2 linked regions of the Formosa sp. Hel1_33_131 genome follow. Each later gene encodes a partner of the first gene's protein in a complex. Links are inferred from orthologs where the notes say so. Each region holds a gene or a part of one and is shown in the gene's direction. Other genes may lie near its edges.

The links.
Region 2: the proteins of pheS (region 1) and pheT are in contact, whole or in part, in a crystal structure (PDB 6P24), measured with the Escherichia coli proteins. The link is inferred for Formosa sp. Hel1_33_131 from one-to-one orthologs.

What each region holds. Positions count from the first base shown.
Region 1 is NZ_CP017260.1:1,302,581-1,308,518, forward strand. What follows is about bases 3,067-5,938. They hold pheS (phenylalanine--tRNA ligase subunit alpha), read left to right. Parts: upstream 3,067-3,928; coding sequence 3,929-4,948; downstream 4,949-5,938. Other genes in these bases: FORMB_RS05895 (CvpA family protein), read right to left, coding at 3,067-3,434; FORMB_RS05900 (hypothetical protein), read left to right, coding at 3,538-3,894; FORMB_RS05910 (hypothetical protein), read left to right, coding at 4,958-5,353; FORMB_RS05915 (NAD(P)H-dependent glycerol-3-phosphate dehydrogenase), read right to left, coding at 5,356-5,938. Outside these bases: FORMB_RS05880 (tetratricopeptide repeat protein), read left to right, coding at 1-622; FORMB_RS05885 (hypothetical protein), read left to right, coding at 673-987; FORMB_RS05890 (SulP family inorganic anion transporter), read left to right, coding at 1,051-2,892; more of FORMB_RS05895, read right to left, coding at 2,901-3,066.
Region 2 is NZ_CP017260.1:145,323-149,171, forward strand. Bases 4-3,076 are described here. They hold pheT (phenylalanine--tRNA ligase subunit beta), read left to right. Parts: upstream 4-363; coding sequence 364-2,790; downstream 2,791-3,076. Other genes in these bases: FORMB_RS00700 (OmpA/MotB family protein), read left to right, coding at 4-255; trxB (thioredoxin-disulfide reductase), read right to left, coding at 2,791-3,076. Also shown: more of FORMB_RS00700, read left to right, coding at 1-3; more of trxB, read right to left, coding at 3,077-3,741.

The sequences.
Region 1 (5,938 bases):
CTCTATATTAGAATCGAATCAGCATTCTGCGGAGCTCTATTTTAATCTTGCCAACTGTTATTATAAATTAAATGAAATTGGCCCGAGTATCTTTTATTATGAAAAAGCGCTACAGCTGTCTCCAGACGATACGGACATTATAAACAACTTGGGCTATGCGCAAAAAATGTCCATTGACGCCATTCAAGAAGTTCCTGAAAGTGGGGTTTCAAAATTTTTAAATAAAACCCTCAACAGCTTAAGTGTGGACGGTTGGGCTACCCGAAGCGTAGGCTTGGTCTTTCTTTTTGTGTTTTTATTTTTAGGGTACTACCTTTCTCACTCAGAGGCTAAAAAACGTGTATTTTTTATTTCAAGCAGTCTGGTTTTAATCTTACTATTTATATCTCTAAGTTTATTATTTAAAAAAGACAGCTTTGACAACAGCACCCATCCAGCGATTGTTTTTGCCAAGGAGACAGAAGTGAGAGCGGAGCCAAACCTTAGAGCAGAAACGTCCTTTACTCTCCATGAAGGCACCAAGGTTTTGGTGATTGAGGATTATAATGAAGACTGGTCAAAAATAAAATTACTCAATGGCGAAACGGGTTGGATGGCGAGTTCGGAGTTAAAAGCGCTCTAATAAAAATATAAAATTTCATTTCATTTTTTATTCTATCTTTACAATTATCTATGAAATTAATGAATATCACAAAATATTTTTCTTTTTTCTGTTCTCTGTTTTTTCTACTTAATATCATAGGTCCAACACTTGTACTTCTGAATTCAAATGATGAGGTGTCAACGGTTGTCATTTCACTAGAACAAGAAACTGAAACAAAAGACATCGAAGATGTTAAGGAGTTTACGGAGCTTGATTTTAATAAAACGCACTCTCAAGATGCGCATTCATTTATAACACAGCAATCGTTATCCTTTGTATTTTATAATAAGGCTCTAAGAGAAACTCATTTAGAAAACACATCACCCCCTCCAAAATTTATATAGATTACATTCTGTATCTACAAACAAAGAGCTTCTCTTTGTGAATTTCAATCTAATATTATTACAATGAAACAATTTTTTTCAAACATAAAAGGCGATGCTTTTGGTGGCATCACCGCAGGAGTCGTCGCATTACCATTAGCATTAGCTTTTGGAGTCTCTTCTGGATTAGGTCCTAGCGCAGGTCTTTACGGCGCAATTTTTATTAGCTTTTTTGCAGCCCTTTTTGGCGGTACCAACACTCAAATATCAGGCCCTACGGCACCAATGACCGCCGTGAGTATGGTCGTCATTTCTGGAATTATCGCCGCGAATGATGGCGATTTATCAATTGCTCTCCCTGCCATATTAACTGTGTTTTTAATCGCGGGACTTTCTCAAATTGGCCTAGGAGTTTTGGGATTAGGGAAGTACATTAAATACATTCCTTACCCCGTAGTTTCTGGCTTCATGACGGCCATTGGGGTTATTATTTTACTAACTCAAATTTTACCCTCGCTTGGTTACAACCCAAAAGAAGACTTGCAATATGTGAATCAATTTAAGGCACAAGCCGAAGAAGTGATTCTTGAAAATATTTTAAAAGATGAAGCTGGAGACGGCATCTTAGTGTTAGAAGATTTCACAGAAACCATCGATCGTGCTTCTTTAATATCGCAAGACGATATCCAAAAAGAATCTGAAATATTAGCTGCTAAGAGTGCCTCGGGAACAATCGGTGCGCTAAAATTAATGCCAAGAGCACTTCAGGATATCAATTGGTTGGAGCTGTTGCTGGCTTTGGGTACGATTCTTATTATTTATGGCTTTAAACGCATTACAACCGTAGTCCCTAGTACGCTGGTCGCTTTGGTGGTCATGTCTGGAATCGCCATCGTCTTTGGATTGAATTATAAACCCATCGAAGAAATTCCTAGCGGATTGCCCATTCTTCAATATGAAATTTTTACTAAATTTAAATTAGCGACCATTACGCCTTATATTTTCACAGGGTTTACGCTCGCGCTGTTAGGTGCTATTGACTCCTTACTTACTAGTATCGTAGCGGATAATATGACCAAAACAAAGCACAACCCAAACAAGGAGCTTATTGGGCAGGGAATTGGAAACAGTATTGCGTCTATGTTTGGAGGGATTCCAGGCGCAGGAGCCACCATCAGAACGGTTGTAAACATAAACTCTGGGGGGAAAACAAAACTCTCTGGTATGATCGCCGGCGTAATGTTGTTATTTGTTTTATTGGCCTTAGGTCCTATCGCTTCCAAAATTCCTACCGCAGTACTCTCTGGGATTTTAATAACCGTAGGGATTGGTGTGATGGACTATAAAGGTCTGAAAGCAATTCCTTCCTTACCAAGAGACCTGTCGTTTGGGCCGTTCAAATTAAGTTCTGAGGTATTAATCATGCTCGTAGTATTGTTACTCTCTACGTTTTGGGATTTGATTTTCGCTGTGGGAATTGGCTTGATTATCGCTTGTTTAATGTTTATGAAAAAAATTGGCGATTTGACTTCGGAGTATTCCGATGTGAAGGTCTTAAAAGAAAAATCGTGGCCAGATGAGAAAAACTTTCCAGAGCACTTAAAAGAGTCTGTGTTTATCAAACACATCAAAGGACCTTTGTTTTTTGGATCGACCTCTGATTTTCAGCAATTGTACAAACAGATTCCAGACTCTGCAAGGACTGTAATTTTGCGTTTGGAACGTATGCAGTATATGGATCAATCTGGGCTTTATGCCATGGAGGACATGATTCAGGAGCTGCAAACAAAGAAGGTAGAAGTACTGTTTGTAAACCTATTAAAACAACCTCGCTATATGATGGAACGGATTGACATCATCCCAGATTTTATTCCGGAAGCACATATTTATGATAGTTTTGAAGCCTGTATTAACGAGTTGTCTTAGGCTTAAAATCACTTCGCCTCTTCAGGAGAATTAAGAATATTCGGGAGCTCTAGTGGTATTTCTTCATTTATAAAATTTGGAAAAATCATGGGAGCTAACGACTTTACTGGGTTGTAAAGTATGGACGTTTCGATCTCTTCATCGGAGACAAAAGGTATGGTTTTATTTAAAGTGTTAAAAATCAACAAAAGGATGCTGAGGATTAAAGCAATTTTTAAACCTCCAAAAAGGCCTCCTAGTAATTTGTTTAGAATTCCTAAGGATGCAAAATCGGCAAGCTTGGTCAGTGCTTTACCTGCAAGTGAGATCACCAATACAATCACCACAAATGTAATCGCGAAAGCTGTGATGTTTATTGTTTTTTCGCCCCATTCAAAACGGTCAGATAAAAATTCCGCTGCATAATTACTAAAATGTACGGCACCATACACCCCCACTAATAATGCGAGTAAAGAAGTGACCTCCACAAAAAAACCTTTAGAGAGCCCTTTGATTAATCCGTAAAGAATAAATGCGCCTAAAATAATATCAATGATCGCCATGGTGTTTAATTTAATTGATTTTTCAAAATTAACAATGATTCCTAACTTAACAACTCAAATGTTTCGTTTCTATTTTAATACACCCTAAATTTACGAAATAATTATGGCTCGAGACGAAGAACTTAAAAAACGATGGGAAGAGGTGGTTGAAAAACTGTCCTCTCAATTTGCGGATGGCGATCCTTTAGACCTAGATGGGATTATCTATCTCATTGGTGTACAGGAACTTGGGCAGCTACACCGAACCTTTAAAAAAGATGAAAAACTCAACCTGATGCACATTGCAATCTGTCGACTTTTAGAGCCCTACGGCTACTATGTGTTTGACTATTTCGATGAACAAGGTTGGCCACATTATACCATAAAAGAAGCCTTGCCAAATCTAAAGGCTGGCGAACAAAGTATTCTGATGAAGGATGCGATTGTAAACTATTTTATTGAGGCGGAGTTTATTAGTTAAGTTTTCTTAAATTTGGCCATTATTTAATTTTATCATGATAGAAAAGATCCATAAACTTATAGAAGAGGCTGAAGCGTTTTCGACACAATCTTTAGAAGAACTAGAAGTATTTCGTATTAAGTTTCTTGGGAAAAAAGGACTTTTGAATGATTTGTTTGCAAGCTTTAAAGAGGTTCCAAATGAACAAAAAAAGGACTTTGGACAGGCCATCAATAAATTAAAGAGTGCTGCACAAGAAAAGGTAAATTCCTTAAAGGCGTCCTTAGAAAACACCACAAGTGATGCATCTCTTTTTGGCGATTTGTCACGTCCCGGCGAGCCTTTTAATATTGGTGCTAGACATCCAATTTCATTGGTAAAAAATCAAATTATTGATATTTTCTCGAGAGTTGGATTTAATGTAAGTGAGGGACCAGAAGTTGAAGATGATTGGCATAATTTTACAGCACTAAACTTACCGGAGCATCATCCCGCAAGAGATATGCAGGACACGTTTTTTATACAAACAGATCCAGATGTATTATTACGAACGCATACCAGTTCGGTACAAGTGCGTTATATGGAAAATAACCAACCGCCCATTCGTACCATTTCTCCGGGAAGGGTCTATAGAAATGAAGCTATTTCGGGGCGTTCACACTGTTTTTTCCACCAAGTAGAGGGCTTGTATATTGACAAAAATGTCAGCTTTGCAGACCTGAAGCAAACACTCCAATATTTTACAACGGAGCTTTTTGGGAAATCAAAAATCAGACTACGACCTTCTTATTTTCCGTTTACAGAACCGAGTGCAGAGGTGGATGTGTACTGGGGGTTAGAAACCGAAACAGACTACAAAATGACCAAAGGAACTGGCTGGTTAGAAATTATGGGCTGTGGAATGGTAGATCCGAATGTGCTTGAAAATTGTGGCATTGACTCCAAAGAATATTCTGGTTTTGCCTTTGGTATGGGAATCGATAGAATCGCATTGCTCTTACACCAAATTAGCGATATCCGATTGTTAAGTGAAAATAATATGCGCTTTTTAGAGCAATTTAAAAGTGCTTTGTAAACTTTTATTTTGAAAAAAGATATCCTGATTCCAGAAGTAAAAGACGTATATATCGCCGTTGTGCATGAGTATAATGACACCTACAAGGTCTATGATTGGAATGCGTACATCATCAACGATAAATCCGTAGATTTAGAAATGGTGATTATTGTAACCAAAGGTTATTCTGAAGACAAAAAAACGGCCACTTTTAGAAAAAAAATTGAGGCACTTCCCGCTAAAAGTTACACAAAAATTGAGATGCTTCTAGAAGATGTTTTGTCAATAAACAACCTTTTTAATGTCTCATTTTTTGAAGATAATAAACTGTTTGAAAAAGCATTTGAATTCAGAAAAAACACGATTAACGAAAACGCACTTCAACAAATTCCACTCATGAAGCTAAAAGGGGTTTTAAAATCTTAAACCTAACTCAGTTTTTCTGTTAGTTTTTTAAACGCTTTTTTGGGGTTTTTGTGCATGTATAAGACTTCATAAACGGTATCAATAATTGGGGTTTGAGCCGGTGTTTCCTTACCTTGATTGATCTCATAAGCACTTTTTGTAGCATAATACCCTTCGGCAATCATGCTCATTTCCATTTGTGCAGATTTTACGGTGTAGCCTTTGCCGATCATGTTTCCAAACATTCTATTTCTAGAAAACAAGGAGTAGCACGTCACCAATAGATCCCCCAAATAAACCGTCTCATTAATGTTCCGTTTCATTTTATGGGCTTTTTTAATGAATCGTTTCATCTCGCGTGTGGCGTTGCTCATTAATACACTTTGAAAATTATCTCCGTATCCTAAGCCGTGCGCCATTCCAGCGGCAATGGCATAAATATTTTTGAGCATGGCCGCAAATTCTGCGCCCACAACATCGTCATTTGTACTCGTTCTTATGTAGTTACTCGAAAACTGATCGGCAATAGTACTCGCGATGTCAAGGTCTGCGCAAGCAATTGTAATGTAAGAAAGACGCTCTAAAGCAACTTCCTCAGCATGGCAG
Region 2 (3,849 bases), 1.2 Mb from region 1 along the record:
TCAAATGGTGTCTTAGTTGACAACTGGGATTTAAGTGTCAAACGCTCTACATCTGTCATTAGAATCTTACAAGGCATGGGAGTTAACCCCGCTCAATTAATAGCAGCAGGACGCAGTAGTTATGTGCCATTAACAGATAATGACACTGCAATGAACAGATCAAAAAACAGACGCACACGTGTGGTTGTACTTCCAAAAATTGATCAATTCTATGAAATGATTGAAAATGAAGTAAAAGCACTTTCGGGTCAATAGTCACTTCAATCTAAAAAAGATTACAGAAGCCCACCGTTTTGGTTGGGCTTTTTATTTGAAAGCTAATCCCTTTATTTTATATTTGCTGAAAAGCTATAACACCGCATAATGAAGATATCGTACAACTGGTTAAAACAATTTATAAAAATTGATTGGACTGCAGAAAAAACCTCTGAACTCCTTACCGATTTAGGTTTAGAAGTTGAAGGTTTAGAAGCGTTTCAATCCGTCAAAGGTGGATTACAAGGAATCGTTGTAGGCCATGTACTCACCTGTGAGCAACATTCCAATGCCAATCGATTGCGAATCACAACCATTGATATTGGAGCCGAAGAACCCTTAGTAATTGTATGTGGCGCACCCAATGTAGCAACTGGTCAAAAAGTAGCCGTTGCAACCATTGGAACCACTTTATATACTGCAGAAGGAGAAGCTTGGACCATTAAAAAAGGAAAAATACGTGGCGAAGAAAGTTACGGCATGTTATGTGCTGAAGATGAACTGGGGTTAGGAACCTCTCATGAAGGAATTATGGTTTTAGAGGATTCCCTTGAAACTGGAAGCCCTTTAGCAAAACACTATGAGATTGAAGATGATTTGGTGTTTGACATTGGATTGACTCCAAACCGTGCAGATGCGATGAGTCATTATGGAACTGCTAGAGATTTAATGGCTGGGTTGTCTCAGCATGGCATCAACGCAAAATTAATAAGTCCTTCCGTGTCTGCTTTTCATGTAGATGACAGAAGTCTTAAAGTCGATATTAATGTTGAGGATAAACAAAAAGCGCCGCGTTATTGTGGTTTGACAATCTCTGATATCGTTGTAAAAGAATCTCCTTTGTGGCTACAAAACCGACTCAAAGCCATCGGATTGAATCCCATTAACAACATTGTAGATGCAACTAATTATGTGTTACATGATTTAGGACAGCCTTTACACGCTTTTGATGCCGATAGAATATCAGCTAAAAAAATTATTGTAAAAACCGTCAAAGCAGGTACGAAATTTGTAACCTTAGACGGCGTTGAACGCACACTTCACGAAGAAGACTTAATGATATGTGACGCTGAAAAACCACTGTGTATTGCAGGTGTTTTTGGAGGTGAAAATTCAGGCGTTTCTAAAGAAACGAATTCAATATTTTTAGAAAGTGCTTATTTCAATCCTGTAAGCGTTCGGAAAACAGCCAAGAGACATGCACTCAATACTGATGCCTCTTTCAGATTTGAACGTGGTATCGATCCAAATATTACTAAATATGCGCTCAAAAGAGCCGCATTGTTAATTATCGAAATTGCTGGTGGAAAAATAACAAGTGATCTGATCGACGAATATCCAAATAAAATTGAAGATGCTCAAGTCTTTTTGACTTTTGAAAAAACAAATCAATTAATTGGAGAAGAACTTCCAAAAGAAACCATCAAAAGTATTCTGAGCGCTTTAGAAATAAAAGTGAATAATGTGACTGAAAGCGGCTTAGGATTGACCATCCCTGCATACAGAAATGATGTCCAACGTGAGGTGGATGTCATTGAAGAAATTCTAAGAGTTTATGGGTATAACAACATCGGAATTACCAATAAATTAAATGCTTCGATTTCGAATACTTCTAAATTTGAAAGCTATAAAATTGAAAATATAATTGCGAATCAACTTGTTGGACAAGGGTTTTATGAAATCCTAAATAACTCATTGACTTCAGATAAATACACGGCTTTTAGCGATCAATTGGAACAGACCCATGAGGTTAAAATATTAAATCCATTAAGTACGGATTTATCAGTGATGCGTCAATCCTTAATTTTCTCTGGTTTAGAATCTATTGCGTTTAACATCAACAGACAACAAAGCGATTTAAAACTTTTTGAATTTGGTAAAACCTATCACAATTTTGAAGCGAACAAAGAAGAGCTTAACCACCTTTCTATTTTTGTCACTGGAAATAAAACCGAAAAACGTTGGAATACAACGGAAACGGTCGTTGATTATTTCTATTTAAAAGGATTGGTTACAGCAGTATTTGAACGTTTAGGAATTCAAAAACTTAAAAGTGCGCCTTTGACTAACGATGTATTTAGCGAAGGGCAACAACTGAGTGTCGGAAAACATTCTTTAGTTGAGTTTGGAAGTTTAAAAGCCTCGACACTAAAATCTTTTGGAATCTCTCAAAGCGTATTTTGTGCTGATTTTAATTGGGATAACTTACTAAAAGTCATCAATCAACAAACAATTAAATTTAAGGATATTTCTAAATACCCAGAAGTCAAACGTGATTTTTCATTGTTAATCAATGAAGACGTTACTTTTGAGAGCATTTTTAAATTAGCCAAACAAACGGAAAATAATTTCTTAAAAGACATCAATCTATTTGATGTGTATACAGGAGATAAATTAGCCGAAGGCAAAAAAAGTTATGCGGTTAGTTTCACACTACAAGATAAAAACAAAACGCTCACAGATGTTCAAATTGACAAAATAATGTCGAAAATCCAAAAGCGTTTTGAATCGGAATTAAGTGCTGAACTGCGTTAATTATCCTTCTTTAGAAGCCAAATAACGTTCTGCATCTAAGGCGGCCATACAGCCTGTTCCTGCAGCCGTTACTGCTTGTCTGTACACATGATCTGCAGCATCGCCACTCACAAAAACGCCATCAATGTTTGTTTTTGAAGAGCCTGGAGTGTTGATAATATAACCTGTTTCATCTAAGTTTAGAAAGCCCTGAAAAATATCGGTATTTGGTTTATGACCAATCGCCACAAAAAATCCAGTTGCTGGAATATCTATCAACGCATTTGTTTTGTTATTTTTTGCTCGCACTCCCGTCACAACTTGACCGTCACCTAAAACTTCATCGGTTTCTGTATTGAATAATATTTCGATATTTTCAGTGTTTTTCACACGGTTCGCCATAATTTTGGAAGCTCTAAATTCATCACGACGCACCAACATGGTAACTTTCGTACAAAGCTTGGATAAGTAATGTGCTTCTTCACAAGCAGAATCCCCTGCCCCAACAATCACAACTTCTTGATTTCTGTAAAAGAATCCATCACAAACCGCACAAGCAGAAACACCGCCTCCAAGTTTTAAGTATTTTTGTTCAGACTCTAAACCTAAATATTTAGCCGTAGCACCTGTAGAAATAACAATCGTTTCACAGTGAATTTCCTTTGTCCCATTAATCCAAACTTTATGAATGGGTCCAGAAAAATCAACTTTAGTCACCCATCCATCTCTTACATCTGTTCCAAAGCGTTCCGCTTGTGCTTGTAATTCTAGCATCATTGCAGGACCCGTAATTCCATCTGGATAGCCAGGGAAATTCTCCACTTCATTGGTAGTTGTTAATTGACCTCCAGGTTGTGTTCCTTGGTATAATACAGGAAACATATTGGCTCGTGCCGCATAGATAGCAGCAGTGTAGCCCGCAGGGCCAGATCCAATAATCAAACATTTTACAGACTCTATAGTATCAGACATAGTTTAAAATTTAGGATACAAAAATAGGCGTTTTACATAAAATTCGAACGGGAAGTTATCAACAGTTTTTATTAACTTGTAGATTTATTAATATTATTCCTCTATAAA